Linked DNA regions of Gimesia benthica. The protein of the gene in region 2 binds, or shares a complex with, the protein of the main gene of each other region. Links are inferred from orthologs where the notes say so. Each region holds a gene or a part of one and is shown on either strand. Other genes may lie near its edges.

Region 1 (10,725 bases), 1.1 Mb from region 2 along the record:
TCTCCATATCGCGGTTCGTCGCCGCTACCACGCGGACATCCACGTCAATCGAGGCACTCCCCCCGACCCGCTCGAAGGAGTGGCCTTCCAGCACGCGGAGAAACTTCGCCTGAACCGCCAGAGACATCTCCCCGACTTCATCCAGAAACAGTGACCCGCGGTGTGCCTGTTCGAATTTCCCGGGCTTCTGACTCGTCGCACCGGTGAAGGCACCCTTCTCGTGGCCGAACAACTCGCTTTCCAGCAGCCCCTCACTCAACGCCGCACAGTTCATACAGACGAACGGCTGCTTCTTCCGATGACTGTTGAAGTGGATCGCCCGAGCCACCAGTTCTTTCCCGACGCCACTCTCCCCCCGGATCAATACACTCGCATCCGTCGGGGCAATGCGGAGAATCTGTTCCTTCAACGCCACCATGCTCGGGCTCTGTCCCACCAGCTCGCTCTCCAGTTCCAGCTGTTCGCGGAGCGCCTTGTTCTCCCCTTCCATCCGAGCCAGGCCGTCTGAGAGCTGCAGCTTCTCGCTCAGGTTCTGCAGTGAAACCGCCAGCTGATCGGCGAGCGCCAGCGTGAATTCCAGATCCTCTGAATCCAGCGGATTATCGGGGTTGGTCGAATAAAGGTGAATCAGCCCCGACACTCCGTTCTTGTTACGTAGAGGAGCACAGATCACACTCTGGGCATGAATCTTCCCCAGGCTGTCGCGTGTCGAGAGCTTGCTGTCATCGGCGATGTTGTGCGCCAGCAGCGCATCCCCCTCGTCGAAGACCATCTTGGAAAGGTAGTCGGACGGCTTCCGATAAGGCAGCTCATCCACGGACTGAAATGCGATCACCCTCAGATTTTCCGGCTTACGGGGCAGGCTTTTACTCGGATCGAGGTTCAGAATCGCACCAATGTCGGCACTGGTTCCTTCAAACAGGCCGTTCAGCACGATCTGGCACAGCTCCTGTTCGGACTGGGCATTCCCCATCTCCAGAGCCAGTCGATACAGACGCCCCAGTTCCCGGCTGGCACGATCCCGGTCGATCTGTGCGGGGGGGGGCGGCGTGTGAAAGCGGGTGTGGCTTTTCCGCTGAATAATCTCGGGCATATTCAGCTCATCCCAGCTCGACTGCTGCCCGACTCCCATCGTCTCGCTGTCGATCACCGCACTCGAGCCGTCCGAAGTCGGACGCGCAGAGAATCGCGAGACATCGAAGGTGAAGATCGCCTCGCTGTCACCGATCTCGACCACATCCCCTTCCTGCAGTCGATGGTCCTGCGATATCGCGAGTCCCTGCACCAATGTGCCGTTACGGCTGCCCAGATCGCGAATGTACCAGCCACCATCGCTGTAGAAGATCTCACAGTGGCTGCGGCTGCAGACTTCGTCGTCCAGTACGATTCGATTGGTCGGAGCACGCCCGATGGTCGTCACCTGGCGGTCCACCAGACGGTAGACCTTGCCCCGTTCGTCCACTTCCTGCACGATCAGGTAGGCCACCGTTGAGGCAGTCTTGGAATTTTGTTTTTCAGAATTATGCATAGATAATTACGCAGGAAAGAACACACAGACCTCCGGCCCGTGCACCTGATGCCTCATGAAAGAACTGACAGGCATGCGTTTCGCAAACATTGCCGAAACCCGTACGCCCTGTTTACTTACGATAGCCCTATCAAATATTATATTCAATTAACTTGCACCAGAACATAAAATTCGTCAAGCTAATCCTGTGAAATCTCAATAACATCCTGCCTGTAATTCCGCATATAGAGAATCTCCCATGAAAGATTTACTACCTTCCCGTGCGTTCTCTCCTGCCCTGAAGTTCACAGCAGCCCTCTGCTTCTGCCTGCTGGCGTTTTCCTCCATTCAGGCCGAAAACTGGCCTCGTTTCCGGGGGATTGACGGTTCTGGCCTCTCCAGCGAGAAGGGCTTCCCCCAAAGCTGGACCGAAAAGGACTACGCCTGGCACAAAGAACTCCCGGGCCTCGGACACTCGTCTCCCTCCATCTGGGGAGACAACCTGTTCGTCACCGCCGCCCTGGGTGAAGGCGAAACACGCTACCTCTTCTGCCTCGACCCCAAAACCGGGGAAGAAAAGTGGAAGCGGGAAACCAAACTGAAAAAGAGCCACAAGCACCGCAAAGGGAGCTGGGCTTCCAGCACGCCGGCCACCGATGGCGAGCATGTGTATGTCGAATTCGCAGACGAAGAATCTTACATGCTCATCTGCTACGATTTCAAAGGCAATAAGATCTGGGAACGCGACCTGGGTTCCTTCACCAGCCAGCACGGTCACGGCAGTTCCCCCATGATCTACAAGAACCTGGTCATCGCCACCAACGATCAGCAGGGGCCCAGCTCGGTCACTGCCTTCAACAAGCTCAACGGAGAAATCGTCTGGAAAGCCGACCGGGCCGTCCGGAGAACCTCCTACGCGACTCCAATCATTGTCGAACACCCCAACACCGGACCACAGCTGATCTGCGTCAGTGGGGCCACCGGTATCAGCAGCCTCGATCCGGAAAACGGTAAAGTCATCTGGACCACCGGCGAATTTCCGATGCGAACCGTCTCCTCACCCGTCTACGGCGAAGGACTGATCTTCGCCACTTGTGGCGGCGGAGGTCGCGGCAAGCTGCTCTACGGCGTCGATCCCACCGGATCCGGAAACATCAAGGAAACCCACATCAAATACGAACGGTCCACCAAGCTGCCTTATGTGCCGACCCCCGTTGTCTACGAAGGGCACCTCTACCTCTGGGGCGATGCCGGCGTGGTCAGCTGTGTTGATCTCACCACCCAGAAGAACGTCTGGACCGAACGTATCGCAGGCGACTACAGCAGCTCTCCCGTCTGCATTAACGGCGTCCTGTACTGCATCGACGAAAATGGTGAAGTCGCCATGGTCGACGCCTCTCCCAAATTCAAAGCTTACGAAAAAATCAAGCTCGGAGACCAGAGCCACGCTACCGTGGTCGTCGCCAACGGACGCATGTTCCTGCGAACCTTCAAGCATCTCTACTGCCTCGAAGCCAAAAAGTAAGCACAGCAGTGATGGATACAGAATTAGAAAAAACTGATTCATATCAATCACGGGTTCTGTTATAATTCAGTTACAACGGTATGACGGGCTTCCGCGTTCTCTGGAAGCCCGTTCCATTTCCTTTTGACAGACTCTCCAGACGAGATACCGGGCCATCTCAAATCTGTCAGTGACTCTGATTGAAATTTTGAAAAAGAAGGACTGACCATGCCCGCTTGGCCCGGCGGCCCCTGTCCACGCTGTGGGGAGGACATGCCTGCAAACCTCGTTCACTGCCAGACCTGTCGTGAGCTGCTGAATGAAGACCTCGAACACGACACTGTCGAGATCCCCGCCTTTCACCCGCTCAAGGAACTCGCCGTCCGCATTGACGCCTTTCCGATCGGCTTCTACTTCCAGTGCCCCGACTGCCGCAAAGAACTCCGGGTCCACAAAAAGTATCTGGGCAAACAGGTCAGCTGCAACTTCTGTCAGTCCACAATCCAGCTCCCTGACGAATCCCACAGCCATGTCGCTTCCGCGTTCTACACGAAGTGCCCACACTGTGAAGAAGAGCTGCGCATCGCCCGCAAATACCTGGGCTCTGTCGCCGCCTGCAAGTTCTGCAAGGGGCATATTCAGCTGCTGGAAAAACCTGCCGACCCCGTCGACAGTTGAATCCTCAGGCTCACTGGAGCACCTGCTCCGTCGCCTGTCCGGCTGACTGCTCACTCTCAGCCGCCTCTTCCGCACTCTGCCAGGTGACATCCGCCTGAGCGGGCCGCGTCTTATAGAGCTCGCCCTGCTCATTGAACAGCAACGCGACATTCATGTGCCAGCGGTTTCCGTTCTCCTGCTCCCACAGATCGCAGTAATAGATGGACGGGCTGGAAGCAAATTCCCCGCTGATTCCGGCGTCCGTCAGCTTTTGAATCGCCTCGGCTTTCGGCGTGCCCAAAGGAGCGATCGCCAGAATCTTCTGAGACTGCTCTTCAAACACCAGCGGGGCAGGCACGACGCGACGCACGCCGGTACAACCAGCCAGGAGACAGACGCACGATACGCCCAGCGTCCACGCCAGCAGCAATCTTCGGAGCTGCTGCTGTCGGTACGATACTCGCCTTAAGTGAGTCATACTCTCCTGCCTCCCTGCGGATCAAAACGAGAAACCCAGGCCTGCCTAAGCCCACAGGCGGGAACGATGACTGAATTTACCAGATCCTTCCCGTTTTGCGTATGGCAATTTTCGCTCTCCCCGCAGCCAGGTACAAACGCAAACAGCCGGACCTGTTAAAAACAGATCCGGCTGGAATTTGGCTTATTTCAGCAGAAAGGCAGATTATGCTGCCAGAGCTGCCTGTGCTGCTTTGACGATCTCATCGAAGATCTGAGGCTGAGAAATCGCCAGCTCGCTGAGAGACTTCCGGTTCAGCGTGATGCCCGCTTTGGACAGACCGTTAATGAACTGCGAATAGTTCGTACCCCTTGCACGACAGGCAGCGGTGATACGGGTAATCCACAGAGCGCGGAATTCACGTTTGCGAACCCGACGGTCACGGTAGGCATAAGCACGAGACCGAATGATTGTTTCTTTTACGGTACGCAACAACTTGCTGCGGCCACCGTAATTACCACGGGCTTCTTTAAACAGTCTTTTCTTGGCTCGACGTCGAGCTGAACCTTTGCTAACTCGCATTATTACTTTCCAACTGAATGTGTAATCTGGATTCTGTCAGGATCGTTTCCCCGCGTGCCGTTGTCAGGGGAATCGGGAACGGCTTAAGAACCGGGACGCAGGGCTTCCACGATCAGCTTCGCTTCCGTTCCGGTCACGACGCCATCGCTACGCAGACCGATTTTCCGCTTGGGGCTCTTCTTGCTCAGAATGTGGCCCCGAAATGCTTTGCGGTGCTTGGCTTTTCCTGAAGCGGTAATCTTAAAACGCTTCTTCAATCCTTTGTGAGTCTTTTGCTTGGGCATTGTTCTTCAATCTTCGTAAATGACTTCAGCTTTCGCCGGCCCTCTGACACAACAGAGTTTCTAGGCGTAAGTCCTGAATGACACTATCTATATATCTCTTTACCGGACCAGATTTCACCCGGTCAACAGCAAAGAATACTGTTCATAAAAACAGAAACCACAACGGTAGCGCTGTAGATTGATCGGGCAGTATAATCAGCCTCCCCTCTGGTTTTCCACCGAAACGGGAGTAAATTCCGTATTCCTGCAGAGAAAAAAACCGATTTCCCGAAAACTCGCGTTCTCCGGTCGACGTGAACGCTCGGAATCCATCAATCTTGCAGGTGATGGCTCCCGCTGCAGGTTATTCAGCAGTGGCTCAACCAGTAAAATGTAAACTTATGACCACACCGCCGGCGTGCTCGTCTGCGTCAGGCCTGGCCTGCTTCCGCCTGCTTGATTCGCTGCTCGATGATATCTTTGGGTATCGCCAGCATTTTTTCAATGCTGATCGCCTTATGCCCCTTATAAACACCCGGATAAGCCGTGAAGACCGGTGCCCCTTCGATTTCCACCGTCAGGCTCTGGGCACTCCCCTTGTTACACATGATCACATCACCGACAGCCAGATTCATTACCTCACCCGCAGTCAGCCGACTGTGATCCAGCTCCACCTTCATCTCGATCTTGGACTTGGAGACACTCGCTTCCAGATTCAACTGCTGACGCATGTCAGGCGTTTTCTTCTTATAAGCCGACCAGGTATCTGAAGTCAGCTTGTTCGATAGCGGCTCAATCGTATTAAAGGGAATACAGAGGTTGATAATTCCCCGGGTCTCCCCCATCGTCACTTCGAAAGAGATCAGCACGATCACTTCGTTCGGCGGCACGATCTGAACCAGCTGGGGATTACTTTCCACCTGGGAAACCCGCAGCTTCCAGTCGCAGAGGTTACTCCAGGCAGATTCGATCCCCTCAATCGCCAGGCCGGTAATACGCGACACCAGGCGGATTTCGATTTCGGTAAGAGCCCGATTGGGATAGGCACCGTGCGTGTGGCCATCCCCTCCCAGCAGCCGGTCGATGATCGGGAAGATAATCGATGGGCTGATATCCAGAATAATATGTCCGTCCAGCGTCTCGGATTCGAGCAGGTTGAAGCAGGTCGGGTTTTCCAGACTGAAGACGAATTCAGAATACGTCAGCTGGTCTACACTGATCAGTTTGACTTCAATAATCGACCGCAGCATCCCGCTGAGTGCCGCCCCGAACTCCCGGCTGAAGCTTTCATGCAAAGCGCGAAACGCCCGCATCTGCTCTTTACTGACGCGTTCCGGGCGTTTGAAGTCGTAGATGCTGATCTGGGAATTGAAATCGGTATTCCGGGCCGCCGGTCGACTCCCCCCACCGGAAGAGCCGGCAGATGGATCCAGCGCCGATAACAGCGATTCCACTTCATTTTGACTGAGTACATCTGCCATCCCTGGCCTCCCTGTAATTCACAGCCCGCCGGGATATGAGGCTCACCGGCCGGGTCGCAAAAACTTGTTTCCCCTCTATTCTCTGATCTGCCCTGCTCCGTGGGCCACGTATTTATAACTCGTCAATTCGTTGAGCCCACAGGGGCCCCGTGCATGAAATTTGTCTGTGCTGATACCGATTTCCGCTCCCAGACCGAACTCACCCCCATCATTGAAACGCGTGCTGGCATTCACGATTACAGCCGCAGAATCGACCTCGGTCGTGAACTTCTCTGCTGCCGCCAGTTCGGTCGTGATGATGGATTCGGTATGCCCCGAACCGTACTGATGAATGTGCTCAATCGCAGCATCCATATCCTCGACAACCTTAACCGACAGGATCTTCGCCCCGTACTCGGTGCCATAATCTTCCTCGGTCGCAGGCACACCGCTTCCCACCAGTTCCAGCGACCGGGGACAACACCGCAGCTCAACCCCCGCATCCAGCAGTGCTTTCGCAACTTCCGGTAATAAGGTCTCTGCGACATCCGCATGCACCAGCAGACACTCGGCGGCATTACACACACCGGGCCGTTGACACTTACTGTTGACCGTAATCCGCTTTGACAGTTCCGGATCCGCCGTCTTATCGAGATAGACGTGGCAGATTCCGTCGAAATGCTTGATCACAGGCATCGTGGCATCACGGGCCACACGCTCGATCAGCCCCTTACCACCACGGGGAATGGTCACGTCAATGTATTTGTTCAACTTCAGAAAATGCCCCACCGCTTCGCGATCGGTGGTCTCCACCAGTTGTACGGCCTGCTCAGGCAGCCCCACGTCGCGGAGCCCTTCCTGCAGCAGCTGATAAAAGGCCATATTGCTGTGAAAGGCTTCTTTTCCGCCGCGTAAGATCACCGCGTTGCCGCTCTTCACGCATAATGCGGCCGCATCAATGGTCACATTCGGACGCGACTCATAAATGAAGAACACCACGCCCAGAGGCACCCGCACCCGGGTTACCAGCAGACCGTTGGGACGCATGTTACTGTCAATCACTTCGCCAACCGGATTAGGCAAAGCCATGATCTCTTCCAGCGCCGTGACAATGCCCTCCAGCCGCGCTTCGGTCAATCGCAGACGGTCAATCGACGCTTCCGACAAACCGTATTCGGGAGCCTGCTCGATATCGCGTTCGTTCGCAGCCAGTAAATCAGGAGTCCGTTCCCGAATCAGTTCGGTCATCCGACGGAGCCAGGCATTCTTCTGGTTCCCATTAGCGGAAACCAGTTTACGCGATGCAGCGCGGGCCTGCTGAGCCAGTTGTTCGGTGTATTGCGCCAGGTCTAATTCGGTCGTACTACTCATAACTTCAAGCGATCTAAGCAGGGATTCACCGGCCCCTGCCACCGGGTTAATCTGAAACTGATAACAGCTGTGGAATGTGGATTCTCAAAATATTGACACAGACTTCCCCCGGCCGGTGCGCTTCTGTATCGCCCACCGCAGTCCAGACGAACCGGGTTCCGCATTCCGGAGTATCAGCAATCAGCGGAAATGTGTCAACGCGGGATCACTTTTCGCGCTGATAACCTTCTAATTTTATCTATTTTAAACGCTCTCCGGAAGAATTTGAGTTCCCGGAGAGACCTCTGCTCAGAATTGCCAGTCGGAATACAGTTTGGAACGAAACTCGTGCCATTCCGCATTCTTGTTCTTGGTACCACAGCTTTCAACCATTTCTGCTGACCATTTATCCATGGTCCTCAACCGGTCAGACATGATTCGCACGGTATTATAAACGACTTTCTGCGCCCCGCTGACTCCCGCTTTCAGCAGTTGATCGAAATTCTTCCAGGGGATCCGCACGATGGACACATCGGAAGTCGCCACCACGCTCGCCGAATGCGGAGCCGGTTTGAAAAAGGACATTTCACCAAAAATGGACAGGGGCCCCAACTCGGTCAATGTCTGCTCATCTCCGTTGGAAAGCTGCTTGCGAACCTCGCAGGTACCGCGCTGAATGATCCAGAGATACCGGGTCGAATTACCTTCATCCAGAATGCGGACTCCTTCCGGAAAATCCTCTGTCTCAGCCTGGTCGAGCAATTCGTCCATTTCCTCCGGCGTAACTGACTGAAACAACACGCAGTCATTGATCAGCTGCTCTGTGGAAACCATTTATATCACCTCTTCTATAGCGCCTGGTGTAAAATTAAGTTAGCTTTTGATCACTGCCTAATCATGGCTGTGATCCCTTTAAAAACCGCGATCAGATGCCTCCCATCACGGTGGCTCGCCCCACACGACCAATGCCCAGAATATAGGCCGCGATGCGGAGCGATACTTTTTTATCAGTGGCAATCTTCCAGACAAGCTCAAAGCTGTCATCCATAATACGGTCTAACTCGGAACGAACGCGAGCTTTTTCCCAGCTGAAGTGCTGTCTGTTCTGAACCCATTCGAAGTAACTGACGGTTACTCCGCCGGCATTGGCCAGAATATCGGGCACCACCACGATCTCATTTTTCGAGAAAATTTCATCCGCATCCGGATCAGTCGGGTTGTTCGCAGCTTCAATAATGCACCGCGCCCGGACCTCTTTGGCGTTCTCTTTCGTCAGCACGCCACCCAGGGCTGCCGGAATCAGCACGGTCACATTGGAAGCCAGAACTTCATCATTCGAAATCGCTTCCGTCTCCGGAAACCCGCGCACGGCCTTGGTATCTTTGCAGTATTCCATCAGCTTGGGAATGTTGATCCCGTCCGCACAGTAAATGCCCCCGCTGGCATCGGAAACCGCGACAATCTTGGCTCCGAACTCATCCAGAAATTGTGCGGCAAAGCTCCCCACGTTGCCGAATCCCTGAATCGCCACAGTCGCACCGGACAGATCGATCTTCATGTGATCCAGAGTCTGCCGTGTGATCATCGCCACGCCGCGGCCCGTCGCTTCTTCACGACCGTCCGCACCATGCAGTTCCAGCGGTTTTCCGGTCACACACGCCGGGTTGAAGCCACAATACTTTTCATACTGGTTCATGATCCAGGCCATCACCTGGGCGTTGGTTCCCATGTCCGGGGCCGGAATATCTTTCAGGGGACCGATCACATCGTAAATCTTATCGATAAACTTGCGCGTGACGCGTTCCAGTTCTCCCTGGGACAGCTTGGACACATCGACCGAGATGCCCCCTTTCGCTCCTCCGTAAGGAATGTTGACCAGCGCGGTTTTCCAGGTCATCAGGGATGCCAGGGCCAGCACTTCATCGCCGTTCACTTCGGGGTGAAAACGCAGTCCCCCTTTCATGGGTCCGCGGGAGCTGTCGTGCTGTACACGGTAACCGATGTAAGTGGCAATTTCCCCGTTGTCGCGTTCGATCGCAACTTCTACCTTGACCTCGCGCTCCGGCGTCCTGAGCAGTTCCTGCATGTTCCGCGAAAGCCCCACCTGACGGGAAGCCTGGTCGAAGTAACGGCATGCGGTCTCGTATGAACTCATGAAAATCTTTCCTCAATCAATTTCAAAACCGGTCCCGCAGTAACGGCTCAGAGACCTCAGCAGATCAAATTTCCGCATTGCAGCGACCGATGAATATTTTTCGCTACCAGCTGCCCTGTGAAGCGGACTTCACATAAGTAAAAGATAGGTCGTAGTTTTGTCTTAAACCCTTTGAAAATCAAAGAATTTGCCATTCTACACCCGGTTGAGGGAAGCCCCTTAAACCAGGCGATGTCTCTTTGTTCCCAGGCAGCCTGACGATGAATCAGACAGCTCTGGAACAGCCTCTACAATCACGATAGTTGTTATAGTCCGTTTATTCATCTTTATTACCGGTTTTCTCAGCGCAGCGGAGCCAGTGCCTGTTGAGGCGCCTGCTCGGAAGGTGAGGGAACCGGATCAGACCAGATGCCGGGGATCTCCTTTAAAATATAAAGTGCCAGCTCGCGGGCATACAACGCATGCCCCTCACGCGAGAACTGGGGTACGTTCTCCAGAAAATAACGATCCGGATTCTGAATCGCCTGAAATACGGGCGAAGTATCACAATAGGGCACATTCAACTGTTTGGAGTACGTCTCCAGCAGCTCAAATGGAAACCGGCTGCCGTACTTCACCCCTTCGCGGACTCCCACCGCGGCCCGCGCATTTTTTCCACTCATCGCGGACTCGGAAACCTGCCAGGGCTTGGGATAAGTCGCCAGAATGAACCGAGAATAGGTTCCCTGTGAGATCTGCTGAATATTCTGTATCGGCTCCAGCGTCTGACGCACATACACGGACCAGTCGG
Region 2 (10,467 bases):
AGGTGGCTGCTGTGGCACAGCTGGAGAAACGTCTGGCCGACCAGGATCGCGTGATCCAGGAGAGCGAAGCAGCTGCGAAAGCCCTGGAAGATAAGATCTATGAGATCAATCAGCCTGAGGCCCGGAAGTATGTCCTGAAGAAGGTGACCGCTGCTAAGAAAAAGTAAGCGACGCTGACATCAGAACTTGATTCGAGATGTTATAAAACAACAGGCAGCCCGGGTTTGAAACCCGGACTGCCTGTTTTATTTTGTACGGTTGCGGTTCTGGATACCGGCTGCTTACAGGAAGAAGATCGTCAGCAGAATTGAAAGTGGTAACAGGAACAGACAGCTGTAAAACATGTAGCCAAAGAAGCTGGGCATGCGAATGTTGTTCTTTTCGGCGATCGCTTTAACCATGAAGTTGGGACCATTGCCGATATAGGTCATGGCTCCCATGAAGACGGCTCCCAAACTGATGGCAACCAGCTCAATTTCACTGACGCCGGCAACCATGGGAGGACTGCCGCCCGCAGATTTGGCCGTTTCAAAGAAGACGACATAGGTCGGAGCGTTGTCCAGAAAGCTGGAGAGCGTGCCTGTGGCCCAGTAGAACTTCGCCGGGGAATCAATGCCCAGCGAGGCACCGTAGACATTCAGGATCTGTACGGGAGCCTGCATGCAGATAAAAATACCGACGAAGAGGGCGGCGACTTCGACGATGGCTTCGTAATTGAAGGAGTTCTGCTCGCGAATACTTTTCGAAGTTGTGAGCAGGGAAATGCCTGCCAGGGCAAACATGCAGCCTTCACGGAAAAAGTGAGGTGCACTCCAACTGGTCCCCGGGACCGTTTTGGAGGGGTCCAGCAGTGCGACGCAGAAGATGACCATCAGCAGCCAGAGGAAGTTAATGCCCCCTTTGAGTGCGAAAGGTTCAGGGTCTTCCGGAACGGCTTCCACCTTGGCTTTGTTTTCTTTGCGATAGCGGACGGTATCGAAGGCAAAATAAACGGCCAGCAGCATGCCATTCATGGCGAGCCACTCAGGCCAGAGCGTCAGCGTCCAGGTAAAGGGGACGCCTCTTAAAAAGCCCAGGAACAGGGGGGGGTCACCAATGGGGAGCAGACAGCCGCCGGTGTTACAGACGACAAAGATGAAAAAGATAACCGTGTGTGCCACATAGTCACGTTTGGCATTCGCTTTCAGCAAAGGACGGATCAGGAGCATGGCGGCGCCTGTGGTTCCGATGAAGCTGGCGATCGCGCCACCGATGGCAATGATGCCCGTATTCAGAATCGGTCGTCCCACCAGATGGCCGTTGAACGCGATTCCGCCGCTGATGACATACAGGGAAAACAAGAGGGCGATGAAGGGGATGTATTCCCCGAGAATCGCATTCTTGAGGACGACGACAGCGGCAGGGAACCCGGGAGCTGACAGCTCGTGTGTGCCATGATCGACGACGCCGTGTCCGTATAGGAATGTGTAATAGAGCAGGGTCACCAGACCCAGGCTGACTGCGACCAGAAACCGGTTTTTGTTATGTTCCCACCACTCTTCCGTTTTATGAATCAGGGGTAGAAAAGCGATACACAGCAAAAGCGCGGCGAACGGAATTACACTATAAAAGGCGGGAGGTTCGGCATGGCCATGATGTTCCTCGTGCGGTTGTTCAGTCGTGGCCACAAATGAGGTTGCTTCCAGTTGCGCGTATGTATCAGCGATTAAGTTCATCTCAATCGCCCTCCGTTACTTGGGGATTATGAAAAAATGGGTTAAAGCGCGAAAATCCGTTTTCATGTAGAACGGTGATAACAAGAGCTCAGCTTGCTAACTGGCGTGTGGTCAACTCGGGATTATGGCAGGAACCGACCCTGTGTACAACTTCCACGTCGGCAGGATTTCACAAATTGAATTTATGAATTTGCGAATTCACTGCGGCGTTCTTCCATCGGAGCCGCACTGGCTTTGAATTCCGACAGATACAGCTTTACCAGCTCCGCTGTCTCTGCACTTTGCAGCATCTCCAGCGAGATCAGCGTTTTCCCCAGAACGATCGGCGGTTCGATCTGTATTGCGAGCAGATAAGCCACCTGCTCACGGGTAAGCAGTTGCCTCTGGATGGCGATTTCCCCGAATCGCTGTCCATTTTTCTGCTGTGCTTCGAGTATCTCTGTGACCTGGTTACTGGTCAGCAGTTTTTCATTGACTGCCAGTTCACCGATTTTCGTCTGTGTTTCCTGTTGAGGGCACTTCAAGAGTGCTTTGGAAATGGTCGGGATATCAAAAATTTTCTTGGTAACCAGCCAGCGACTGAAGCGGCTGCGTTTGACCAGCTTCTGCAGTTCGTTGTCTTCCTGGCTGATGATCGAGCGTACGTGAACCTGGTTGCGGCCATTCTCTTTTGAATTATACATGGCTTCATCCGCTTCTGCGATCAGGCGTTCTCCGAAGCCGGTCATGTCGCGAGGCGGGATACCCACTACCGCACCCAGGCTGGCGGTAACGGGTACGCGTTTGCCTTCGAATTCAATCACTTCGTTTTCGATCAGTTTCCGCAGACGTTCCGCGAGTTCATGGATCCCGTTTTCAGAGGGATTGTTGACCATGATGACGAATTCCTCACCGCCGTAGCGGCAGAAGATGTCGGAGCGTCGTGTGGATTCACTGGCGACTTTGGCAACACGCTGCAGGACCAGGTCACCGAACTGGTGGCCGTAGGTGTCGTTCAGACTTTTGAAGCGGTCGATGTCGGAGAAAATGATTCCGATCGGCTGGGCAGAGCGGGCACAGCGATGCAGTTCTTTTTCGAAGTATTCGTTGAAGTAGCTGCGATTGTAGGTTTTGGTCAGCGGGTCGTGAATTGCTTTGCTCTGCAGCTGTTTGTTTTCGGATTCCAGTTTTACCTTCTGCTCTTCGATGGCAGCCTGGCGGGCGAAAGCCTGCGTGGAATCGACCTGGGCTTTCATGGTCAACTGCACCAGTTGTTCGTTGGCTTTGGCCATGATTTCATAAGGCGATTCGATGTCATCCATGTTGACCTGGAAGATCTGGGCAGCCTCTTCAAAACGGTACTTGACCTCTTCCAGGAACCCGTGCAGATCATCAATGGGCATGTTGTAGAACTCTGCCATCAACTGCTGCAGTCGTTGTAATGCGAGACCGCTGTTGGGGGAGCAGAAGTAATCACCAATGGCGGCCGAGGCAGAGATGATGATGATCAGGTTAAAGTTGGGATCGGACTGGAGGGCCTTTAATTGTTCGAATGTGTCGTGATGATGTTCGATGGCGATCTGGAACTGTTCGGACATCTGCCAGCGTTCCATCATTTTCACGCCGACTTCAGTATGGTTGATTCCCAGGACTTCGGTTTCGACTTCAGACATGTCACGCTGCTGCTTTTCAGCCTGTTCGAGTACGGGCAACAGGTCATTGGGGATCGAGCGGAGCATGGCCAGGTGCCCGATATCCTGCAGGAGTCCGATGAGGAAGCTGTCGTATTTGAGTTCGTTACCCAGTCGGGTGGCTAGTAACTCGGCGGCGGCAGACTGGATGATCGATTGTTTCCAGTACGAATCGTAGCGTGATTTCAGAGGACCCTGTGTGATTGCTGCTTCGGAGAGCGAGAAGCTCAGCGCCAGCGAAGTAACCACCATGGTTCCCAGCAGAGGGACGGCCCGTTCGATACCCTTACACTCGGATCGCAGCCCGAAGAAGGATGAGTTACTGGCCTTCAGGATTTTGGCTGTGATCGCGGGATCTGCCTTGATGGTGTCAATGACATCCTTGATATCAGTGTCCGGATCCTTAGACAGGTCCAGCAACTTTACTGCGACGGCGGGTAGGGTAGGTAATTGATCCGACGACCAGATTTTTTCAGGAGAAATCATGTGTGATGACCTTCAAGGAATTTTTACTCAGCCTGGCTGCAGCCATTCTTATAAAACAGAGATTGCCCTGCCTGCCTGGGCAATATTCAGTGAACCGATACTTATTCAGCCTGTCAGCCTGACGGCTCAACGAGCCTCAGGCGTGCGAGGTGACCCAACGTTCCAGCTTGCTTTTCAGGCTGTCGGGAGTAAACGGCTTCACCAGGTAATCTGAAACACCAGCCTGGATGGCAGTCACAACACGTGCCCGTTCAGCTTCGGTGGTAATCATGATGACAGGAATGTCTTTGTTCCGCTGACGGATTTCTTTCAGCAGCTGTAAGCCATCCATGTTGGGCATGTTCCAGTCGCTGAGTACGATATCGAACTGGTTGTTGATAAAGTGCTCCAGGGCCTGAACCCCATCTTCTGCTTCGGTAACGTCTTCAATACCCAGTTTCGACAGACAGCGCTTCTGGATAGTTCTCATTGTTCCTGAGTCGTCTACGAGTAAAACTTTCATCGGACTGGCCTCTTATATTTAAAGTTTTTTTGGCGAGTTAAAACAGAGTTTAATCAGTGGTGGATCTATCGATCAGAGAAGCCTGCTTCGATAGAGAACGCTCCGATTTCTGATTCAAAGGAGATACAGATCGGCGACACATTGGATGGGTAATGGACGGTATGACCTTTCCCGGTGATGATGTTCGGAATACTGATGGAAGCTTCCAGGTGTTCCAGTTGTGCCTTCGCAGAACCGGCAATCATGTTGGCGAGTTCACATACAGCATCACAGACTTCGTCGTTGATTTCTTCAGCCGTGATTCCCAGCATGCGGTCCAGCACGCCTTTACCAACGCTTTCGGACAGGCTCAAAACCAGCGTGCCGGCTGCCTTTCCGGAGATACCGATGACGGCACTCAATTCGTGTTGTGGGATCACGTCCTGTTTTAAACTCAGACCGGTCCGTTTGGGGGTGCAACCCAGCATCATTTCAAAAACGGAAATCGTGGAACTGATGATCGGGTTCACAAATTCGGCAGTGAGTTCAGATTTACTGAGAGTTGAAGATGATGTCATTCTCGAATTCCTGCTTCTTCAGAATCGATCACAGAGGGCCCGATTCCGTTGCGATGTGGTACGAAATATTATTCTCTTAAAATCAGTACCCCTGTCGTGATTGACCATGTCGCTTCCACATCGGTCAATCGGGGGACTGAGACTGTCATGTGAGTATGCATTTAGAACATAGATCACGGAAAATCAGATGTGCTAAAATATCAACATCTGATTCATGAGAAAAAACTCGACCCGCAGGCAACATTTCCGAGTTTGCCGGCTGTAACGAATATCTCGCAACCCCCCCCTGACAAATGCAGTGAAATCCCTCCTTATTGGTAGAATGCAGAGGGAGGGAGATCCCTGATTTCCCTGTCCAGGGCAGCAGGAAATTCAAAGAAGCCCTTACGCATCAGGCAGAAACGTGACTGCGAAGCGCCATTCCTTAATAAAAGGAAGAAAACACCTGTTTTCAGGCATGCAAGGCAAGAATTGTCTGAATCAGCACACCCGAACGTGCGGTATCACCAAAAACAAAAATATTGTTATTGAGTCACCAAACATAAATCGTTTACGATGTGTTCGCAGGTATCAGAAGTAGTGGTTTTCACCTACTAAACAAGCTCATTTCTAGCTGAAAAGTTTGGTTTTCACATCTCGTTCACTGAACTTGATTTTTTCAGTATTCAAAAACAGAAAGAAGTGCAGTACAGTTTACTTTGGTGCTGATATAAATATCTAGATACCCACTTTCAAAGTGTTCGAATCTAATGTCTCATTCTATCAATCAAGAGCAAGTCGATTTTGCGCAGCATGTTCGAACAACTTGCCATCGCTTAAATAACTTCCTGACCATTTTACAGTGTCAACACGAGCACCTGGCGGGATTACCCTCCAGCCAGCTGGAACCGGAACTGGCAGTCGTTCTGCAGGATCTGGAGCCTCTGGTTGATACTGCGGCTAACGACGTACTGGAACTATCCAAACAATGTAGAGATTTTCTGGAAGGAGTTACACATCCAGATACAAGTCAGAAATTAGATTGAACCGTTCAGTTTATTGATATCTAATCATTTCTTTTCTCGGGGGCCAGAATGTTAACTTCCACTGATCTAATTCGAATTGTCCTGGTGGACGATCACTTGATGCTGGTTGATTCACTAGTCTCACGCTTTCACAGAGATACTCAGATCGAAGTCGTGGGGACAGCGACTAATGCGGATGAAGGGTTGTCACTGATTCTGGAAACAGAACCAGACGTCGTCATTCTGGATGTCGAACTGCCGGGACGTGGCTCGTTTGACATTGCTGAGGAAATCACCTCCCGACTCAAGAATACCAAAATGATTTTCCTGACAGGTTATCTGTCAGACATCTTCATTGAGCTGGCATTACGAGTGAATGCTGTCGGCTACCTGCTCAAAGGAGAACCGATTGAATCGCTGATCCATGCGATCAAGAAGGCTGCCCGTGGCGAATACTGTTTCTCTCAATCGGTCCAGGAACGTCTGGTTTACGACCAGAAAAGGAACCGCTACTCGATTCAGTCACAGAGCATGCTGACTTCATTGACCTCGCGTCAGATTGAAGTACTGCGGCATCTGGCACGCGGAAAGAGTGTGAAAGAGGTGGCCCGGTCGATGCACCTGTCGGAGAAATCGATCGACAGTCACAAGTATCGAATCATGCACAAGCTGGGCATTCACGACCGTGTCGAGTTGGCCCGCTATTCCATTCGCGAAGGATTGACACTCCCTTAGTGTCTCCTGACGGGAACTCCCGATCAGGATTGGATTGGCCCTCGCTCTGCAATCAGGCGATCAAGGGTCTCCAGTTGTGATTCGGAGAGTTCAAAATTCATCACCTCCGCATTTTCCTGAATCTGCTCCGGACGTTTGGCACCACATAAGGCACATGTGATGCCGGGCTGCTGGATTGTCCAGCGGATGACGATCTCTGCAATCGAGTGTTCCCATTCCGTGGAAAGCGTGCGGAGTTCATCCAGGAAGTCCTGGTTCTTTTCCCATTCCGCTCCATGAAACATGGGATATTTCTGTCTGCCATCCTGCGGGTCGAACTGATGATCCCGCGCGAGTTTGCCGGCCAGCAGACCTTTCATCAAAGGCCAGTACGCCATCACCGAAATCTCGTTGTCTCTGCACCAGGGGAGGCGATCCAGTTCGATGTCCCGCTGCAGCATGTTATAGCGGGGTTGATAGGCTGAGATCGGGCAGACCGCGTGAAATTCCTGCAGCTGTTCCAGCGTGAAGTTGGAAACGCCGACGGAGCGAATCTTGCCCGCTTCCCGCAACTCGTTGAACGCGGCTGCAGATTCACCGACCGGGATTTCCGGATCGGGGCCGTGCAGATAGTGCAGATCGATGCGGTCGGTGTTCAGTCGCTGCAGACTCTCATCGCATTCCTGTATGATGCGGGCGGGGGAGGCGTCGCGGACCTGTTTCCGGTCTTTCCAGTGAATGCCTCCTTTGGAAGCGATGACAATCTCATCCCGCTTCTCTCCCAGGGCTTTGGCAATCAGTTTTTCACTCTCGCCGTCATATCCGTAGCAGTAAGCGGTGTCAAAGAAGTTGATGCCTGCATCAAACGCGGCCTGGAGCGTAGCCAGGCTGGCCTCTTCGGTGACATCCACGCTGGTAACCCCGGAGATGGGCCAGCAGCCCATGGCGATGGGGGTGATCTGGATGTCTGTTTTGCCGATGGTGCGTAACTGGCTCATGCTGTTTGATCCTTCCGCGTGTGTGAGTTTCTGCTGTGCCCGGGTTCTGAATGGCACTTGTGGTCCTCATCATTTAAGATAACAGGCTCTGGTGTCAACCATTGTACCGCCTTTCCTGTTTCAAAAGAGTGAAGAGCGTATCCAGCATGTGTGCCCGTTTTTTCCTGTTTTCGCCTGACGAAGAAATCAAGCGGCTGTTTCAGATGGTGTCATTTCCGCGGGTTTCCCCGCGTTACAACATCGCTCCTTCCCAGCCCGTGCTGGCGATTACGAATGCTGGTGCGGAGCTCGAGGTCCGGCATTTTCAATGGGGTTTTATTCCCGCGTGGTCCAAAGATCCGCAGCCGGGACAGGCGATGATCAACGCCCGTTCGGAAACCGCAGCTTCAAAACCTTCGTTTAAAAACGCATTCCGTTATCGTCGCTGCCTGATTCCTGCAAATGGGTTTTATGAATGGAAGAGTGCCGGCAATCGTTCGAAGCAGGCGATGTGTGTGCGTCTGGGTGAGGAACCCCTGTTCGCGATGGCGGGATTGTGGGAACAGTGGAGCAGTCTGGACGGCAGCGAACTGGAAACCTGCAGTGTGTTGACGACCGCTGCCAATTCATTGCTGGAAGGCATTCATCCGCGGATGCCGGTGATCCTGAGACCGGAACAGTACCGCAAATGGCTGAGTGCCGACACCACGCCGATTCCGCAGCTGGAAACTCTGCTGCAGACCTATCCTGCAGACGAGATGCAGGCTTACCCGGTCAGTTCCTTCGTGAATCGAGTGGCCAACGATTCCCCCGAATGCATCGAACCGATCCGCGAACAGAAAACGCTGTTCTAAAACGTTACCGGAGGAGGCGCGAACAGCGAGAGGACCGGCTGGATCTCTTCGAAGTGTGCGAACAGGTAGTCGGGTTTGCACTTTTCCAGTTCTTCCAGGGGATAGACGCCGGTGGCGACCGCAATGACCTGGGCGCCGATGGCCCGGGCACAGGTGATGTCACTGGGGGTATCGCCGATGACCCAGATGGTCGCCTGCGTCAGCAGTTCGGGAGCGTGGCGCAGTTGAATCTGCCGAATCGCTTCATGGGCGACATCGTTGCGATCAGCATGATGATCTCCGTAAGCACCAAATTCGAAAAAGTGGTGTAGATCGTAATGTGTCAGTTTCTGATGCGCGCCCTGCTCAAAATTTCCGGTCAAGAGACCCAGGTCGACATGCTCGTGTTCGGCCAGGGTATCCAGAATGTCACGGATGCCCGGCAGCACGCGTCCCTGGTGGGTCTTCAGATTGGACGCGAGCAGCCTGAGATAACCGGCTTCGAAACGCTTGCGGTTGGCGCTGGTGTTTTCGATCTTAAAGTATTCAAACAGATCGACCATGATCGAGTGATCGGTGCGGCCGGCCGTCGGGATACCCTCGATGGGGGCGGCTACCTGGAATTCGTCTTCCAGCATGTGCAGAATTGAATGCTGACCGGCGCCGCCGGAGTCAATGAGCGTACCATCAATGTCAAACAGGCAGATGTGCATGATGCGTCAGGGTTTCTGTGAAAGAATAACGGGCTGTTTTGTCTGCCCTTATTCTATACACCCTGGATGGCTTCGGAAATGCGGTTGACGTGTGCAGGTGCACCATTAATTTCACGTTGTGCCCTGCGGATCACTTCGGCGTCGATTTCGTTCAGATTCTGTTCATATCCGGCGAGCAGTGCCAGATCGCAGATTTGATTGATCCGGGTCGGGAATCCGTGTGTGGACCGGTGAATTTCTTTAATCGCATCTGTGGTGAAGACCGAGTCGGCACAACCGGAGAGGCTCAGGCGATGCTGAATATAATTTTCGGTCATTTCCGAATCCAATGCCGTCAGTTCGATCGACAGATCGGAAATCTGTGCGGCACGCTCGGCCTGGGGCGAGCTGGCTTCGTCCATCGTCAGCACCAGAGAGAGACTGGGGAACTGCTGATTGCCGGTGTGCAACAGACGCTCGACGGCGTGCAGTGCTTCCAGGCGGCTCAGATCAACGTGATCCAGCAGCAGCAGGAGTCGACCCTGGGTGAGTTGCATGCCGGTCAGACAGTCGGTGAGCTGTCTCCAGAGCTGTGGCAGTGGGGTCTCATGGGCGGGGCCGAGACGCAGTTGAGCACAGAGCTGCCAGAGAAACTCTTCTTCTCCGAGTCCCAGCAGGTCCAGGTATTCGCACTGACAGGAACTGCGGGTCAGAATCTGCTGGCAGGCTTTTAACGTGAGTGACTTTCCGGTGCCGGAAGGGCCGCTAAACAGACTGCATTTTTTCTGTTCCTCTGCCACGAACAGCAGACGGGCCAGGGCCTCTTCATGGAGTTCACTTTCAAAGAACAGCGCCAGATCCTGTTGTTGAGAAAAGGGTGCTTGTGACAAATTCCAGAAGTCGTAGTACATGATTGAAGTTGACCCGATGAAAATGATGTTTGAACAGATTTGCTCAGATTCTCTGGTCCCGCTGTTACGGAATCCTGCCTTATTGTTAAAATCGGCCAATGGCTACTATCGGCATGACCGAACCGTGGCTGCTGAGTTCATTTTCCTCAACTTGCGTAAATTAAAGCCGCACAGTCTCTTCCTCGATCAGTGATTTCTTGAGAAACATTCATGACGCATCGTTTTTTTTATGAAGGTTCTTTGGACGACGCGCTCCTCCAACTGGACGGGAGCGAGGCCCATCATCTGCTGCACGTGTTACGGATGAAGGTGGGGGATGAGGTTCTGCTGTTTAACGGCACCGGCATCGAAGCCGAGGGGCAGATTGAGAAAACAGGTCGGAAAACGGTCGATATCAAGGTTGTGC
Region 3 (10,976 bases), 2.8 Mb from region 2 along the record:
GTTTGATGAGCTCGGGGGCCATATAAGCGGCGGTGCCGGTGCGGTTGCCGGGCTGCAGAAACGGAGGCGTGTTAGGGACGACCAGTCCGAAATCGATCAGCTTGAGTTCGTGATCGTTGCTGACCATGATATTGCGCGGGCAGATGTCGCGGTGAATCCAGCCTTCGTCATGAAAATACTGGATCGCTTCGCCCAACTGGATCATGTATTTGAGGCAGTTGGTTTTCATATCCTCGTTCTGGGCTTCCACCAGAAAGCTGAGACTGTAGCCTTCGATGAATTCCATGACGAGGAACTGTTCCTGATCGGTAGTCAGGCCATGTTCGTAGGTCTTGACGATGTGCGGGTGATTGAACTGGACAGCGATCTCCCCCTCTTTGGGTTTATCCAGTCCGATAAAGCGGGCTTCCAGTTCCTGTGTTTTGACTTTGTCCAGAATTTTAAGCGAAACGGTTTTGCCGGAATTGTAATCGCGAGCCCGCCAGACCTTCGACATGCTGCCCTGGCCTACACGCCCGATGAGCTCAAAACGTTGCTTGATGTTCACACGGGGAACACGTGCTTCTTTGGAAAAGAGTCGCTTTAAAAAGTTCATGCATTCACCAGGGGCAGAGAGTGAATTCAGGACCAGGTTTCATCCCGGGCTCAGAAGAAGTTAACCGGCCCAACGCTTCCAGTATAATTGCCAGCCTGACGAGACGCAAAGCGGTCCCCTGAAATCGACTGTTTCCAATCAGCGTCGACTGATGCGATCGGTGGTCGGGACGGTGTCAGGGATTCGTTTTGAGACTTTGGGGGAGTCAGACGCAATAGTCAATCAGTCGTGCCAGTTCCGAGCGGAGTCGGGGACGGGGAATGATGCGATCGACAAAGCCATGATCCAGAAGAAATTCACTGGTCTGGAAGCCTTCGGGCAGCGAACTTTTAATCGTGGCTTCCACTACCCGCGGTCCGGCGAAACCGACCAGGGCTTTGGGTTCCGCGACGACAATGTCACCCAGTGAGGCGAAACTGGCGGCGACTCCCCCATGGTGGGGTTGGTCAGAACTGAAATGAACAGTCCTCCCTTTTCGTGGTAGCGTCCCAGGGCTGCTGAAACTTTTCCCATCTGCATCAGGGAGAAGATGCCTTCGTGCATGCGGGCTCCCCCGCCGGAGCCACTGATGATGATCAGCGGGAGTTTGAGTTCCGTTGCCTGTTCGATGGCGCGGGTCAGTTTTTCGCCGACCACGGAACCCATGCTGCCCATGATGAAGGATGAGTCGGTAATGCCGATGACCAGCGGGCGACCACGCATGTAGCCTTTGCCGACAATACAGGCATCTTTGAGTCCGGTTTTTTTCTGCTCCGCGACCAGGCGTTCTTTGTAGGTTTTGCTTTTGTCAGCAAACTCGAGCGGATCGCCGGCGGTGAGGTCGGGATACCATTCTTCAAAGCTGTCCGGGTCGAGCAGCTGCTGGATCCGGGTGTGAGCCGAGATCGAGAAGTGGTGATCGCATTCCGGGCAGAGGCCGAGCCCCTGATCGACCTGTTTGCAGAACACGGTTGCGTTACAGGCAGGACAGCGTTGCCAGAGTCCTTCCGGCACCCCTCGCTTGGGGCGGGTGGTGTGGCTGAGCTTTGAATCGACGTTTGACTTGGGAGCAGAACTCATATTACTTAGCCTCCTCGTAGCGCCATTTTTCTGTATGGCAGCTTTGACCCTGTTGGGAATCCCTCTTTTCTGATTGATCGTCAAAATTTACCTGTTTTGAATCACTTTTTTTAGGGGGTGACTCAAGAATTTCCAACATTTCATTGTGACAGAAGCGTCCGGCGTGCTCAAAACAAATTTTTTCTTTCTGTTCGTTCCGCAGGAGGCTGGAAATGATCGTCGCCAGTGGTTCTGAAGCCACAATGGCAAAGTTCTGTTTCTTCTTCAGGTATTTCTGTAATGTTTTCTGAACCCGGTTGACCGCTTCCGAGGCGAGTTCCCCTTCAGGCGGGCAGACTGTTTCGGGAGATTCGGCCCATTGTTTGAGCAATTTGGGGTACTTCCGACGGACTTCTTCGTACTCCAGGCCTTGCCAGAGTCCCTGGTTCAGGTTCTTCAGGCCTTCCTTTTCCTTGACCGGAACTCCCAGGTTTTCGCCCAGCTGTTCGGCTGTTGACAGGGCGGGCTCTGATGAAGAAGTGATGATGGTTTCGATCCCTGCCTGTTCCAACTGGGGAATCAGATTTCGAACCTGCTCTTCCCCTTTCGCGTTCAGCGGAAGATCCAGGGTACCTTGAATTCGCTCATCTTTATCAAAGTCAGTACAACCAGGACGTATGAGTACCACAGTTGGCATGTTTTTGAATCTCTTTTATGTTAAGGAAGCTGTCCGGCTTCTGGCTATCTGGGCCAGATCGCTGACAGCAGTTGCGTAATCGGGCTCATTAAAAATGGCGCTTCCGACCACAAAATAATTGGCACCGGCCTGAGCTGCTGCGCCGATGGTATCTGGATCAATGCCTCCATCCACGGAGAGAATCGTTTCCGGAGAGATCATTGATTTCAATTGTCTGATTCGTTCGGGGCTGGTTTCGATGAAGGACTGCCCCCCAAAGCCAGGTTCCACGCTCATCACCAGCACCAGTCCGCAGGCATCCAGATACGGTTCGATCCGTTCCAGCGGTGTCTGGGGGCTGATCGCCAGACCGGGTAAGACCCCTGCCTCCTGGAGGCGATCCAGCAGACCCTGTGGTTCCGGCAATGCTTCGATATGGACGGTAATCGAATCGCAGCCAGCCTTGATGTAGTCATCAACATACTTTTCGGGATTGCTGATCATCAGGTGGGCGTCGAAAAACGACTTGGTCAATGGTCTGACCCGCTCAATGAGCATGGCTCCGTAGGAGAGGTTAGGGACAAAATGCCCATCCATGACATCCCAGTGGAGTACGGGCGCCTGAGCGGCATCCAGCAGCTCGACCTCACGGTGGAGGTTGCCGAAGTCACACTTCAGCATCGAGGGAGCAATTACCGGTGCATCTGATAACAGTTTGTGTTTGGTATTCGAGTCAATCATAGAATTCAGGAATAATATACAACTCAAAGCCAAAAGCAAGAGCTCTGAATCGTTCGCATCAAGAGTTTGATTTCTTGCGAGTTTTATGAATGGGATTACTGCTTTTATTATAAGCGGACTATTTTGACGATCTCAGTGATCATAGTCTAGTGGAAAGTAGAAATACCTGTTCTTGCGTGTAGTTGAGTCACTCTGGAAAAACAGCCGAGATGAAAACCATCTCGGCTGTTTTCGTAGTTCCGTCTCTAAGTCATATTCTATAAGGTTAGACGATGATTAGAGTTGCGCCAGACGGGCGATCATGTCGGCCGTCCGGTTTGAGTAACCGTATTCGTTGTCGTACCAGCTCAGAACTTTGATCATGTTGCCGCCGATCTGGGTGGTCCAGCTGGCGTCAAAGATGGAGCTGTGAGTGTTGCCGATGATGTCACTGGAGACGATCGGATCGGTGTTGTATTCCAGAATGCCCTTCAGAGGGCCTTCAGCGGCTGCTTTCATGGCAGCGTTGACATCGTCAGCTGAGGCGTCTTTGCTGAGGGTTACTACCAGGTCGGTAATTGAACCAGCGGGAACCGGAACACGCAGGCTGAGGCCGGTCAGTTTGCCGTTCAGGTCGGGCAGAACCAGACCGACGGCTTTGGCAGCACCGGTAGTGGTCGGAATGATGTTCACAGCGGCAGCACGGGCCCGCAGCGGGTCGGAGTGCAACTGGTCAGAAACACGCTGGTCGTTGGTGTAAGCGTGCACTGTGGTCATCAGACCGTGCTCAATACCGAAGTTTTCGTGAATGACTTTGGCCATGGGAGCCAGGCAGTTGGTGGTACAGCTGGCGTTGGAAACACAGTTGTGCTCTGAAGTCAGCTGATCATCGTTAACGCCGAAGACAACGGTCATGTCCGGAGTGTCTTTGGCAGGAGCGGAAATCACAACTTTACGAGCACCAGCGGTGATGTGGCTGTCGTAACCGGGGTTACCGTCTGCTTCACGTTTGGTGAAGAAACCGGTGGATTCCAGAGCCACTTCGACTCCGAGTTCTTTCCAGGGCAGATTGCGAGGATCGCGTTCTGCACAGACCCGTACGGTTTTACCGTTGACGATCAGGTTGCTGCCTTCTGCTTCGACAGTTCCGGGGAAACGACCCTGAACACTGTCGTACTTCAACAGCCATGCCAGTTTCTGAGGATCACCCAGGTCGTTGATGGCAACCACTTCGAATTCGTCGGGACGGGCAGCCAGTGCTCTGAATGTGATACGACCAATGCGTCCAAAACCGTTAATACCTACCTTTACAGCAGCCACAGGACTCACTCCTTACATCTGAATGAAATTTATATCTATCTGTTGACGGCAGATCCGCTGGAAGACAATTCCTCGGGGATCTCGATGCGCGTACTTTGTAACTCGTTTTCGGGGCTGATTGTAATAGTCTATGCACGGCCACACAACCGAACGCAGCAACTCGTTTGAGTTCTTAATTATTCAACAATGTTAAGTATTTGTGTGTGTACTCAGTGACTGGTGAATGTCCCAGGAGATTGTGGGCGAATTTACTGGACAGATACTGTTCGCGGGCGCTGGCTTGAAACAAATTTCGACAAGTATTCCCCTCCCTGCGCGAAGTCTGGATCACACGACCTCAAGGGGCTCCAGCAAAAATGACGATAGTGCTTGAGAGGAGAATACTTACATCTAGAGGGAATATATCGACAGATCATGCATCGGGGAACGTTGATAAGACCCTGACTGTAAGTAACTTAGCTCCTCCCGCCAGGTCTCAAATTTACTATATAATATGTTCCCTAATCACCAGGACGGGCTGATGGACGATATTCTGCAGGAGTTTTTGGCAGAAAGCTGGGAAAACTTAGGTCAACTCGACTCTGAAATCGTTGAGTTGGAAAAGGATCCTCAGAATGCTGAGCTGATCGCCAGCATCTTTCGGACGATTCATACGATTAAGGGAACCTGTGGTTTTCTGGGACTGACGAATCTGGGAGCGGTCGCGCATTCAGCTGAAAATGTGCTGGGTAAGATGCGCGAGCGGATGATGGAAGTTTCTCCCGGAGCGATTTCTCTGGTGCTGGAAGCCGTCGACAGTATTAAAGAGCTGTTGCAGGGGCTGGAAGCGACTGGAGAAGAGCCCAAGACCGATCATTCAACTCTGACCGGCATGCTGGATGACCTGGCAAATCTGGCTACGGCCCCCGTAGCAGAACCTGCCGCTGCCCCGGAAACAGTGGCCACTACAGAGCCGGCAGAGATCAGTGCTCCTGCAGTAGTTGCGGCACCCTCCCCTGCAGAATCAGCAACCATCGAATCTCAACCAGTGGCTGAAGCTCCCGCGCAAGAGGTCAGAGCACCAGAACCGACACCAGCTTCTCCCGAAGTCGTGGCGGATGCTGCCGATGATGGGGCTAAATCATCTAAGGTCAGCGTTGCCGATCTTTCGATTCGCGTGAATGTGAACGTTGTCGACAGTCTGATGAACCTGGTCGGGGAACTGGTGCTGACACGAAATCAGCTGCTGCAGCTGGCACGGGGAGATGAGGAATCGAAGTATGCAGCGCCGATCACCCATTTGAACCGGGTGACAACCGATTTGCAGGAAGGGGTGATGAAGACCCGAATGCAGCCTATCGGAAATGCCTGGAATAAGCTGCCCCGCCTGGTGCGTGACCTGTCTCAGGTGACACATAAACATATCGAACTGGTAATGACCGGTGCGGAAACCGAACTCGACCGCACGGTGCTGGATGCCATCAAAGACCCATTGACGCATATGGTCCGCAACTCGGCTGACCATGGCATTGAAGCTCCCGAGATCCGTAAGGCCAACGGAAAGCCGGAATCGGGGACCATTCATCTGAATGCCTATCACGAAGGCGGTCATGTGATTATTGAGATTCAGGACGACGGAGCCGGCATCAGCCGTGAACGGGTTCTGAAAAAGGCAATTTCACAGGGGCTGATCAACGAAGCCGATGCCGACACAATGACGGACAGCCACGTCTTCTCCATGATTTTCCAGCCTGGCTTTTCGACGGCAGAACAGGTCAGTTCCATTTCCGGTCGCGGCGTGGGTATGGATGTAGTACGGACCCAGATTGAAAAAATCGGCGGGACCGTCGACCTGAATTCGAAGATGGGCAAAGGTACGACTGTCCGGATCAAGATTCCGTTGACGCTCGCGATTGTCTCGGCCCTGGTACTCGAGAGTGGCGGTCAGCCATTCGCGATTCCTCAGTTGGGTGTTGTCGAACTGGTACGTCTCTCCGCTGAAGACCGTACGAAAATTGAAACAATTCATGACAAGAAAGTCTTCCGTCTGCGGGATCGACTGCTGCCGCTGGTCCATCTGAATGAAGTTCTGCAACTGGAAGAAGTGGCACTTGAAGATGATGACGATTTGCACGATACAAACATCGTGGTTGTCCAGGTTGGCGAAGACCAGTTCGGGCTGATTGTATCGCGGATCTTCGACACGGAAGAGATCGTGGTCAAACCGGTGGGACGCCTGCTGAAAAACATTGGCCTGTATCAGGGGACAACGATCCTTGGTGACGGGCGGGTTGTGATGATTCTCGATGTCGGGGGAATCTTCAACCAGTGCGGTGGCAGTTCTTCGCACTCCCAGGCAGTGGCTGAAGAAAATAACTCTGGTGCCGGACGGGAAACGATCAGCATGCTGCTGTTCGGTATCGGCGACAATGAAACCATGGCCGTCCCGCTTTCGCTGGTCGCCCGACTGGAAGAATTCCCGCTGGACAGCATTGAACTGAATGGCGGCCGGAAAGTTGTCCAATATCGAGACAACCTGCTGCCGTTACTTTCGGTGGAAGGTGCCGGGTATGGTGGTGGAGAATCCATAGATCCTCAGCCTGTGGTCGTGTTCTCGGAGAACAGCCGATCGATGGGCCTGATGGTCAGCGAGATTAAAGACATCATCGATGAGCAGCTCGTGATCCGCATGCAGTCTGATCGGCCGGGTGTACTGGGGACGGCAATCATCGGTAAGAATGCGATCGATGTGATTGATACTCAATATTATGTGATGCGTTCCACCCCCAACTGGTTTGCCAAAGTGGAAGATAAGAAATCCTTCCGGGTGCTGGTGGTTGATGATTCGATGTTCTTCCGTCAGCTGGTCGCGACTGCTTTGGAGACCGCAGGCTACTCTGTGGCAACCTGTGACAGCTGCGTGGCAGCGGTAGAGATTCTGGAACGCAATGCGAATTTCCAGGCGATTGTTACCGATCTCGATCTGCCGATGATGGATGGCTTCGAATTCTGCGAATGGGTGAAAGAACAGTCGAACACGCAGGAGACCTGCGTGCTGGCCATGACCTCTTCCAACAGCAGTGCAGATCAGGCGCGGGCCACCGAGGCCGGCTTTGATCAGTTCCTGGTCAAATTCAATTCTCACGAACTCATTTCCTGTCTGGATGAGCACTTTGCCCGGACGAAACATAGTGCAGGAGTCAATGCATGAGCCTTACAGCGACTGATTCAACCAGCGGCATGGAGTCGCAGTTAGATTATTCGAGTCAGTATGTCTCGTTCCGCGTGGATGGTCAGCTGCTGGGAATTCCTGTGAATATGGTGCAGGAAGTCCTGACGGAGCAGGTGATTTCGCCGACTCCCCTGGCCCGCCCGGAAATTAAAGGGTTGCTCAACCTGCGGGGACAGATTGTGACGGCGGTCAGCCTGCGGAAACGACTGGGACTGCCTGACCTGGACAACGAAGAATCAATGAATGTCGTGACGCGGCTGGGAGGCGAGTCTTTCAGTCTGCTGGTCGACGAAGTGGGAGACGTGATCAACGTTTCCGGACGTTCGATGGAACCGGTACCCCGGACTTTGGATCCACACTGGCGCTCGGTCACGATTGGAGTGTTTCAGCTGGACGAGGGACTGTTCGTCATCCTGGATGTCGAAACGATCCTGAATTTTGACTGAGTTTCGTTCTGTTTTCGGCGCATTTTAAAAGGGCCAAATCGTGGATTTAAATGTGACTGCACTTCGAGAATCGTTCGAGCTGGTGGCACCCCGGGCCGACCAGCTGGCAGAACGGTTCTATGAGAAGTTATTCGAAGATTATCCCGATCTTCTGCGCTATTTTACGCATACCGACTTTTCCGAGCAGCGGGGCAAACTGATTCAGGCACTGGTGCTGGTGATGAAGTCACTGGAAAATCCCACTGCTCTGACCCGGGTCCTGCATCAACTGGGAAAAGAACATGACGAAATGGGTGTCCAGGAAGACGATTACCCACCTGTCACACAAACGCTGTTGAGTGTGCTGGCTGAGTTTGCCGGCGAACACTGGAGTGATGAACTGGAAGACGCCTGGGATCAGGCACTGACAGCGGTAGCAAACCTGATGATTGAAGGAGCCAAAGACTCAAGTCGCGCAAAGCAACTTCAATCAACGGCTGCCGGGGGCTCAATGGGAGCCGACTTTGAAGCGGAAGCGTCTGACGTGGACCCTGACCTGACTTCAGAGACTTTAAACCAAACACAAACCGAACAGTCTATTCGATCTGAAGAGCAGATCAACCATCCTAAGGAGAAGAGTGAAATGTCGATTGATTCAGTACAGAATACGGGACAGAGCGCGGCTACTGAACGGTCGCAGAATCTTGATCAGTTTTACGGCATTGTGGAATTCAGTCCACAGGCCACCCTGTTTGTCAGTGCTCAAGGCGAGTTGACCTACATCAACCGCAAGGGACAGGAACTGCTGAATCAATTCAGCGGCGAACTGGGACTGACAGCACAACAGGTTGTCGGTGGCAGCATCAATCAGCTGGCTGCCCGCATTCCTGAACTGCAGACCGCAATTACCGGTCTGGTGGGAGAGAAAACGATCACCGCTCCTGTGGGACAACGTTACCTGGAAATCAGTCTCTCTGCTGCCAGTGGTGAGTCTGGTGCGGGCGTTGGAACTGTCATGACCTGGAAGGACGTCACCGAGACTATCCAGCAGGAAGAAGAGAACTGCGACCTGTCCGGTCAGCTGGGCGCAATCAGCGATGCCCAGGCTGTGATTGAATTCAAGATGGATGGCACGATCATCAAGGCCAACGACAATTTCTGTAAAACTGTCGGTTACACACTTGAAGAAATTCAGGGTAAACATCACCGGATGTTCGTAGACAGCGAGTTTCAGAACAGTCCTGAATATCAGGAATTCTGGGAAAAACTGAATGCCGGGATTAACCAGGTTGCTGAGTACAAGCGCATCGGTAAAGGTGGAAAAGAGATCTGGATTTCCGCCTCTTATAATCCCATCAAAAACAAGAGTGGGAAACTGGTGAAGGTCGTCAAATATGCGTCCGATATCACCGAGAAGAAGCTGGCCGAAGCCGAGATGGTGCGTGTGCAGAACATGATGGACAACATTCCGATCAATGTGCTGCTGGCGAACCGCGATTTCGAACTGGTCTACATGAACCCTGCTTCTTACAAACAGTTGAAAGCCATCGAGCATCTGCTGCCCAAGCCCGTTGATCAGCTGGTTGGTCAGAGCATCGACATTTTCCATAAGAATCCGGAGATGCAGCGGCGGATGCTGGCTGATCCGTCCAACATGCCTCACCGGGCAAAAATCAAGGTGGGCGACGAAACTCTGGACCTGCTGGCAACAGCAATCACCGACAAGGAAGGCAATTACATCGGCCCGATGGTCAGCTGGTCTCTGATTACTGATCAGGTCAAGCTGGCTGATGATTTCGAAAGCGAAATTCAGGGCATCGTAAGTGTAGTTACCTCGTCTGCTACAGAAATGCAGGCCAGCTCGAAGAGCCTGTCTGACATGGCTGATGAAACGGCTCGTCAGTCGCAGGTTGTGGCTGCGGCCAGTGAAGAGGCAACCCGCAACGTGGAGACCGTCTCTTCAGCTGCTGAAGAGTTGAGTGCTTCGATCAGCGAGATTGCCCGTCACGTGCAGGAACAGTCGCACATGACATCGCAGGCTGTGGGTGAAGCAGATCGTACGAATGAGACCATCAAAGAACTGGGTGATGCCAGCAGTGAAATTGGTCAGGTCGTGAAAGTGATTACTTCGATTGCTCAGCAGACTAACCTGCTGGCACTGAATGCGACCATAGAAGCTGCCCGGGCCGGTGAAGCTGGTAAAGGGTTTGCTGTGGTAGCGAACGAAGTGAAAGAACTGGCTCGCCAGACTGCTCGTGCTACGGAAGAAATCAGCGAGAAGATTTCTGCGATCCAGGGATCGACGAACATTGCGGTTTCGGCCATCGGTTCGATTGGGGAAAGCATTCGTAAGATCAACGAAATTTCCACAACAATTGCGAGTGCCGTTGAAGAACAGACCGCTGCTACGAATGAGATTTCCCGTAACGTCGCGGAAGCGGCTCGCGGAACTGCCGAAGTGACCAACAACATTTCGGGTGTTTCCCAGGCAGCCAGCGAGAGTGGTACGGCAGCAAACGACATGCTGGCCGCTGCTCAGGGGCTGACTCAGGAATCGGTCAAACTGGACGACGCTGCTGCCAACTTCCTGAAGCGGATGCGTTCCATCTAAGCAGGTCGGCCCTGACGGGCAGACACTGCAGGTCAATCAAATCAACCGTCAGTCTGAGCTCATGTATATTTACAAATGCCAGATCTGACGGTTTTTTTGTTTTAACAACGAGACTGAGGTTCAGGCAAAACACTCAAAGCTGCTGAAATTTAAGGATTTTGGACTTTGCTGGACTCCGGTACAAAATCGTGTCCTAGACTTCGAATGAGAAAAGAAACGACCGCCTGTCCGCGGGGTGCGATTGTAACAGATTCACCAGTTTTGCGGGTCGGCATTTGATTAAACGATAACTTACATACTGGGAGACCGGTGATAATGAAAACGGTATTACTTGTAGACGATTCCCGTGCAGTGCGACTGGTTGGTCGCCGCATGATGGG

The links.
Region 1: the proteins of F1728_RS12330 (region 2) and fliM are in contact, whole or in part, in a crystal structure (PDB 1F4V), measured with the Escherichia coli proteins. The link is inferred for Gimesia benthica from one-to-one orthologs.
Region 3: the proteins of F1728_RS12330 (region 2) and F1728_RS01895 are in contact, whole or in part, in a solved structure (PDB 1A0O), measured with the Escherichia coli proteins. The link is inferred for Gimesia benthica from one-to-one orthologs.

Annotation. Positions count from the first base shown.
Region 1 is NZ_CP043930.1:2,198,104-2,208,828, forward strand. What follows is about bases 4,427-7,411. They hold fliM (flagellar motor switch protein FliM), read right to left. Parts: upstream 6,452-7,411; coding sequence 5,402-6,451; downstream 4,427-5,401. Other genes in these bases: rplT (50S ribosomal protein L20), read right to left, coding at 4,427-4,707; rpmI (50S ribosomal protein L35), read right to left, coding at 4,791-4,991; F1728_RS08340 (glutamate-5-semialdehyde dehydrogenase), read right to left, coding at 6,527-7,411. Outside these bases: F1728_RS08305 (sigma 54-interacting transcriptional regulator), read right to left, coding at 1-1,528; F1728_RS08310 (PQQ-binding-like beta-propeller repeat protein), read left to right, coding at 1,767-3,032; F1728_RS08315 (hypothetical protein), read left to right, coding at 3,240-3,689; F1728_RS08320 (hypothetical protein), read right to left, coding at 3,700-4,146; more of rplT, read right to left, coding at 4,351-4,426; more of F1728_RS08340, read right to left, coding at 7,412-7,801; F1728_RS08345 (Crp/Fnr family transcriptional regulator), read right to left, coding at 8,090-8,614; F1728_RS08350 (Glu/Leu/Phe/Val family dehydrogenase), read right to left, coding at 8,706-9,935; F1728_RS08355 (SGNH/GDSL hydrolase family protein), read right to left, coding at 10,277-10,725. UniProt on the Escherichia coli protein: FliM is one of three proteins (FliG, FliN, FliM) that forms the rotor-mounted switch complex (C ring), located at the base of the basal body.
Region 2 is NZ_CP043930.1:3,248,913-3,259,379, reverse strand. The notes cover bases 2,691-5,417. They hold F1728_RS12330 (response regulator), read right to left. Parts: upstream 4,374-5,417; coding sequence 4,008-4,373; downstream 2,691-4,007. Other genes in these bases: F1728_RS12325 (chemotaxis protein CheX), read right to left, coding at 4,439-4,930; F1728_RS32575 (GGDEF domain-containing protein), read right to left, coding at 2,691-2,860. In the rest of the region: F1728_RS12345 (SGNH/GDSL hydrolase family protein), read left to right, coding at 1-167; F1728_RS12340 (sodium:proton antiporter), read right to left, coding at 282-1,715; more of F1728_RS32575, read right to left, coding at 1,898-2,690; F1728_RS12320 (hypothetical protein), read left to right, coding at 5,680-5,955; F1728_RS12315 (response regulator transcription factor), read left to right, coding at 6,004-6,669; F1728_RS12310 (aldo/keto reductase), read right to left, coding at 6,693-7,646; F1728_RS12305 (SOS response-associated peptidase), read left to right, coding at 7,793-8,479; F1728_RS12300 (HAD family hydrolase), read right to left, coding at 8,476-9,171; F1728_RS12295 (ExeA family protein), read right to left, coding at 9,225-10,061; F1728_RS12290 (16S rRNA (uracil(1498)-N(3))-methyltransferase), read left to right, coding at 10,272-10,467. UniProt on the Escherichia coli protein: Involved in the transmission of sensory signals from the chemoreceptors to the flagellar motors.
Region 3 is NZ_CP043930.1:436,852-447,827, reverse strand. Bases 4,504-7,739 are described here. They hold F1728_RS01895 (hybrid sensor histidine kinase/response regulator), read left to right. Parts: upstream 4,504-4,869; coding sequence 4,870-7,539; downstream 7,540-7,739. Other genes in these bases: F1728_RS01890 (chemotaxis protein CheW), read left to right, coding at 7,536-7,739. Also shown: F1728_RS01920 (serine/threonine protein kinase), read right to left, coding at 1-595; F1728_RS01910 (histidine phosphatase family protein), read right to left, coding at 1,656-2,330; rpe (ribulose-phosphate 3-epimerase), read right to left, coding at 2,346-3,050; gap (type I glyceraldehyde-3-phosphate dehydrogenase), read right to left, coding at 3,327-4,349; more of F1728_RS01890, read left to right, coding at 7,740-8,006; F1728_RS01885 (methyl-accepting chemotaxis protein), read left to right, coding at 8,059-10,596; F1728_RS01880 (response regulator), read left to right, coding at 10,912-10,976. UniProt on the Escherichia coli protein: Involved in the transmission of sensory signals from the chemoreceptors to the flagellar motors. CheA is autophosphorylated; it can transfer its phosphate group to either CheB or CheY.